DNA from 2 places in the Nodosilinea sp. FACHB-141 genome. Region 1 is predicted to be linked to the other one. Evidence: riboswitches for the same ligand, from Rfam matches in the RefSeq annotation. Region 1 holds a riboswitch; the other holds the start of a gene.

Region 1 (3,179 bases):
TGGCCCTAGCGATGCCCAACTCAAGCTCGATCGCGGCATTCCCCGCTTTTACATCATGACTCTAGAGGCTAAGGGCACCCGGTTTCGCACTATTACTCGGCACCAGCGCTGCACCCAGTGCCTGGGAGCACTAGAAGGCAAAGACTGGTTCATTGCAGTCGCTCCACCAGGGGAGGCTGAGCAGCCCGAGCCAAGTAAAATTCGCGCCTTTCACATTCCCGGCAACTGCTTTATCAAGCTAGAGGTGGGCACTTGGCATGCGGGGCCATACTTTACCGATGCCGTCATCAGCTTCTACAACTTAGAGCTGAGCGATACCAACATTACCGACCACCAGACCTGTAGTTTGGCCCAAGATTTTGGGCTGGAGTTTGAGATTGTCGGTGGAGAGTAGACGATTAGATGAGTGCATGGGTTAATAGGCAACTCGCGAAGCGCTCCGTTCCGGAGTTGCAGCCTCTACCGCCTCGGCTAATAGCGGCGGCAGCACATAGGCTGTGGCCTGCTTAATAGCGGGCGATCGCAGCCCGTAGGGCACCTTGCCGTTGGCGGCAGCGGCGTACTGGCGGCAAAACTCAGCTAGGTCGGGGGCTGACTGGCTGGGCGAAAGGTCATTGAAGATAAAGGTCAGCTTGCCCGGGGCGCTGAGGGCGGCATTGCAGGCGCGATCGCAGGCAGCCATGCAGCGCACCGGCTGAAGGGTGATTTCGCCTCTGCTGGTTTCGGCATTCAGGCAGTCGGTCAGCTGGTCGAGCAGATGCTGCCCCCCAGAGATATCGCCCGCGCCAGATTCAGCGGTGGGGAATTTGCACAGGGCACAGACAAATAAAGTGGGTTGGGTCATTGGGTTCAAACAGATAGGTGAATAGGATTTGCCAGCCAGCCTCGAAACTTGGGAGACCGACAAAACTGAGAAATTAGGATTTGGGAGTGATGGTAAACTCGGCCTGGCGATTCCGGGACGGATCGCTTCGCGAGTCGCCCATTTGGCGGGAGCACTCCGGCGGTGGCACCGCCCAGCCTTTTAGGCAGCTCACGTAGGGGCGCGAGTCGCCAATCAAGAGCAAGATCGCATCCTGGGTGGGGTCGTAGGTTGCTATGGCCTCGGCTACAGCAGGCAATTGATCAACTGGCAGGCCGAGGTCGTGACAGCAGGCAGCTACGGCACCTGCGGCCACAAAGCGGGCAGTGTAGGGCACCGCTGTGCGTCTCCAGTCCACCGTGGCGGTGCTAGCGTGAACCTCGCACAGCACTATGCCTCGGCCCTGCTGCAAAAACCCTTGCCAGGCGAGGTGACCTATGGGCAGCCAATATTCGCGAATAAACAGCGGCTGCCAATCGCTACAGCCCTGCCACACGCTGTCATCTATGCGCACAGCCACCACCGGCGATCGCTTGGGACCTGGTGCAGCAGCAAAAAATATTGTCCAGAGCTACAGCGCCCTAGAGCAAACCAAAAACTATTCATAGTCATCTGTACCTCGCAGATGGAAATAACGGTGGGCGTCCATCGGCGGGCATTCTGACTTGGAGAATTTTAAAGTCTAGACGTTGGAGAAGTGTCAATCCAAAATCCGAACTCTAAAATCGCCTCACAGCTGCGGGACAGTGGCAGATTTTCGCTGCGCTTTCCCCGTTTCCTTCAGCGGCTGACCCCCGCTAAAACCGACAGAGCTGCATCCTAACACCTTAAGGGCGAAGCGATCCGCAACAAATCGTTGCGACTTGCAGATCAAAGTTATTACCCATCAGCGCTACCGCTTCTAAGGGGCAGGGCGACGGCGGTAGGCGTCCATATAAACTACGTTCTCTCCCGCGCGGTGGTCACCGTGGCCGGCCAACAATCCTGATGCTTTGACCTGCTGAGCCAGGTCTACTGTCAGAGTTGAGCCTGCCTCAGGAGGCACGAGAATCTGCTTGAAACTGACTTTGATTTCGGTACCAGGAGCCCAGTCTTGCTGGCGCACCCAGCAGCGATCGCGCTCGCACCGCACTACTACAAAATCGGGTACGTGGTCGTCTTGACCCTTAAGGCGAACCCGTGATCCTAGACAAATCGTTAAGGAAGCCATAGCGCTGCACCTGAGATAGGCTAGCCGTTATAGATTCAACAGTAGTTCATTTGAACTGAGCTTTGAATGGAGAATTCACAAAAAATTAATTTTATTGGTTTCATTTTAAGGGATGTTTCTCTTCTTTGGGGTTAACGACTGGCAATCGAGGTTTAAAGCTAGATCTAGCCTGTCAAGTTTGTTACATCTTTAGGACTGTTGTGCTGTGGCAGACTAAAGAGGTCGTCGGCTTTGGTTGTCTATGCCCCCTCAGACCACCTCTTTATCGCTGGCTGCGGTACTACAGCAGCGCCGCGATCGCCTGGCTGAGCTTCATCCTGAGCCAGTGGTGCTGTGGTCGGGGCAGGCAGTGTCGCGCAACTTTCCGGCCAACACCTATCCCTTTCGGGCCAACAGCCATTTTTTGTACTTTGCGGGCCTGCCCCTGGCCAATGCTGCCCTTCATCTCGAAGGGGGCCGGCTGACACTATTTATGGATGAGACCTCCGCCGAAGCAGCTCTGTGGCACGGGCCAAGCCCTAGTCGAGACGCGATCGCCGCTGATATCGGAGCCGACGCCGCCTATCCTTATCAAGACCTAGACTCCTATCTAGGCGAAGCGGCAACCCTTTCTGCCCAAACCACTGCTGCAGAACGTCGCAAAGCCTTAGTCAAAGCCGTGGTGGCCCTACGATTGCACCACGATGATTACGCCCTCGACCAAATCAAACGAGCGGCGGCGGTCTCAGTCACCGCCCATAAAGCCGGTATGGTTGCCACTCCGGGGGCAACCACTGAAGCCCAGGTGCGAGCCGCCATGGAGCAGGTGATTATGGGCCAGGGCATGACCTGCGCTTACAACAGCATTGTCACTGTCCACGGCGAAGTGCTCCACAATGAGCAGTACCACCATGCCCTGGCTCCGGGCGATCTGCTGCTGGCCGACGTAGGGGCCGAGGCTCCTAGTGGTTGGGCCTCAGATATTACTCGCACCTGGCCTGTATCTGGCCAATTCACCGCCCCCCAGCGGGATCTGTACAATCTGGTGCTGGCCGCCCACGACGCCTGTATTGCCGCCGCTCGCCCTGGGATTGAGTACCGAGATCTACACCTGCTAGCCTGCCGCAC
Region 2 (3,179 bases), on a different contig from region 1:
AAACGGTGTACGTTACCCACGGTCAGTCAGACGTGGTGTCGCGCTATCTGCAAGAATCGTTAAACCTAGAGGCCATGCCTCTGGAGACGCTGTTTGAGGGAGAGGGGGATATTTAATGGCGACATCCTGGCTAGACGGAGCAATGGGCGGGCTAGCACTGCTAATTTTGCTGGGAGGTCTTTGGATGCTCTTGAGCGGTGTGGGAGACATGAACCGCTGAACCTGAGCGCAGGGCGGCGGTGACGTAGGCCACCAGTTTGCTGCCGCCGTAGAGCACGGTAATGGCAAACAAGCCTCCAGCTACCCAACCCTGGGCCCGCTGGGCAATCCACAACAGAGCTAGGACGAGGGCGATCGCATCTAACCCAAGCACATCAAGACGCGATCGCCAGCCTGCGGGCTGAATCGGCTTCGGGCTAGCAGGCTCTAAGCGAATGGAGGCTACCAGGTTAAACCCCAGCAGGCTGACCAAGATTAGCCCCATCCCCCAACCGAGATGGCCCAGGGCGGCTATGGAGAAGCCTGCCACTTGACCAGCTATTGTCAGCATGACCACACGACTAAAGTGGCCCAGGCGCGGATCGCGCGATCGCTGGCCCACTATATCTCCATGGCGCAGGTCTACCCGAGCCATATGGGCCTGCTCTAGACTCATCAACATCAGCGACAGAGCCAGCAGGCGATAGGGCCAGGGATGGGGCTGCAATGCCTGGTATAGCAGCCCAACCGTTGCGGGCATGAACAGGGCCGCGGCCCAAGTTGGAGATAGGGTCATAGGGAATGCACCGCTGGCTCAACCAAACGGATTAAGCATACCGCCAGACCGAGAAGTTAGACCTAGCTCTTGTGCCTATTTCGCAACAGGCTCAGCCTAAGAAAGGGAATTTGGCAGGATTTGGGAATGACAGACGCTCAACGGCGTTGTGCCAACTCCCGCCTCACGATCCTAGGTGGGCAGCAAACCGTTGAGGAGCGCGGTGGCAAGAAACGTGGCTCCAATACCGCAGATCACTAGACCGGCCCGCTGTACGAAAAGAGTTGTAGACCGTTGGGTGAGCTGTCGCCCGACCAAAAAGGCAGCGATCGCAAGCCCCATCTGCACTGCTGTAAACCCAGCGAGATAGGCCACCAACGGCATGGATTCTGCACCAAAAATGGCCTCGCCGTAGGCAAACCCATGGAACAGCCCAGCTAGCACTGCCAAGCCTGTGATGGCGCTACTTTGAGGACGGTTGCGTAGCGCAAGCAGCACCCCAAACCCAAGCACTGAGCCAGCAATCACAAACTCCACTGCCGGTAACGTTAGCTCTGCCAGGTGCAGCCCTGTGCCAACCATAGCCGCCAGCACAAAGGCAGCAGGAATGACGATTCCCCAGGTGCTAACGGCTGCCAGTAGGCCCACAGCAACCACAAAGGCCACATGGTCGAGGCCAATAATGGGGTGAGCCAGTCCCGACAAAAACCCCTCAGCAAAGTTAGCGGGCACTCGGCCCCCGAGCGGATGGTGGGCCAGGCTGGGCAGGGGCAGCAGCAGCAGGGCGGCGATCGCGCCCCCGATGCTACGACCTATCCGCTTCTGCGAAAAACCAGTCTTAATTGATTCCAAAGCAGTAAAGCGATAATTCATCCGTACCTCGCAGACGAAGAAAGAACAGTGGAAAACAGACCTGCGATCGGCGGGCATTCTGGCTCAGCGTCTTGGTGTTGGGCGAATACCCCCTCAACACCAAAACAGCTTTACAGCTGCGGGACAGCGGCAGACTTGCACTGCACTTTCCCCCTTGCCTCCAGTGGCTGATCCCCACCGGAACCGACAACGCCCAAGCATCATAGCATCGGGTGAATCTGGCCCCGCCGCTGGTTTATCAATAGTCATCTGGCGCACCACACGCAGCCAACGCCTTACCTAGGTGCGCTAGCATCGAGCAAAACCTACCCCTGCCCCCAATGGTTTCATCGTCTCGTCTGGCTCGGCAAAAAGAAATTATTGAAGTGGTGCTCGGCAACGGCTGGGACTACATGCGGCAGCTATTGGTGGGAGGCAAAGCCGATGAGCCCGAGATTCCGCCCCCCGCGGTGCTGCGCAACATTCTCACTGACCTGGGGCCGGTCTACGTCAAGCTAGGGCAGTTGTTGAGCACCCGCCCCGACCTCATGCCCCCGGCCTACATTGAGGAGCTCAGCAGCCTACAAACCACCGTACCGCCGGTAGACCCTAAGGAGATCGAAGCTTACATTCGCCAGCACCTGGGCAAGCCTCCCGAGGAGCTGTTTGAACGGCTGGACTATCAAGCGATCGCCGCCGGTTCCATTGCCCAAACCCACAAGGCGCTGCTCAAAGATGGTCGGCAGGTCGCTGTGAAGGTGCAGCGCCCCGGCATCGAGCGCCAGGTCGAGCGCGATATGACCCTAATTCGCGACGTTGCCCGGCTGGTGTCGGCTACCCAGTTTGGCCAGCGCTACAACGTAGTCGATTTAGCTGAAGAGTTTGCCGATGCCATCAATGCTGAACTCGACTTCACCACGGAGGCGGGCTACACTGACCAGCTGCGCCGCAACCTGTCTAAAAGCGCCTGGTACGACGCCAACCAGCTGATCGTGCCACAGATCTACTGGGACCTGACCAACACAAAAATTATGACCATGGAGTGGCTGGAGGGCACCCCTCTGCTCAAGGCCGATTTGCTGGCCGAAGATGCCCACAGCGATGCCGTTGGTCTGCGATCGGCCGCTACCACGCTGCTGTTTCGAGCCTTCTTCAAACAGTATTTTGTGGACGGGTTTTTCCACGCCGATCCCCACCCTGGCAACATTTTTTACTTGGAAGATGGTCGCCTAGCCCTGCTCGACTGCGGCATGATGGGCCATTTGGATCCCCGTACCCGTAACACCATAACCGAGATGGTGCTGGCGATTGTTAACTGCGACGCCCAACGCTGCTGCCAACTCACCCTACAGCTGGCCGAACCCCTCAAACCCGTCAACCTGGCTCGCCTAGAGAGCGACTATACCCGTCTGCTAGGCCGCTATTACGGTCTTAGCCTAGAGCAGATCAACACCGCCGAAATTTTTGGCGAAATCTTGGCGGCGGGCATTCGCAACAACCTGCGCTGGCCCGCCAACGTGGGGTTGTTCACCAAATCCCTCGCTAACCTAGAGGGAGCGGTCCGGCAGTTCAA

Evidence for each region. Region 1 has a riboswitch for cobalamin ahead of H6F59_RS10645 (hypothetical protein). Riboswitches for the same ligand answer to the same signal wherever they lie in the genome.
Region 2: linked by a shared signal. The riboswitch ahead of H6F59_RS20325 (HupE/UreJ family protein) and the one ahead of H6F59_RS10645 (hypothetical protein) in region 1 are both predicted to bind cobalamin.

Annotation. Positions count from the first base shown of each region.
Region 1 is NZ_JACJPP010000011.1:464,943-468,121, reverse strand. Features, by position in the region: gene H6F59_RS10655 (ureidoglycolate lyase) at 1-394, shown strand, start outside; gene H6F59_RS10650 (DUF1636 domain-containing protein) at 416-844, opposite strand; gene H6F59_RS10645 (hypothetical protein) at 918-1,376, opposite strand; cobalamin riboswitch at 1,495-1,685, opposite strand; gene H6F59_RS10640 (hypothetical protein) at 1,764-2,072, opposite strand; gene H6F59_RS10635 (aminopeptidase P family protein) at 2,314-3,179, shown strand, end outside.
Region 2 is NZ_JACJPP010000020.1:69,692-72,870, forward strand. Features, by position in the region: gene H6F59_RS20315 (ligase-associated DNA damage response exonuclease) at 1-116, shown strand, start outside; gene H6F59_RS20320 (hypothetical protein) at 161-775, opposite strand; gene H6F59_RS20325 (HupE/UreJ family protein) at 947-1,627, opposite strand; cobalamin riboswitch at 1,658-1,830, opposite strand; gene H6F59_RS20330 (AarF/ABC1/UbiB kinase family protein) at 1,948-3,179, shown strand, end outside.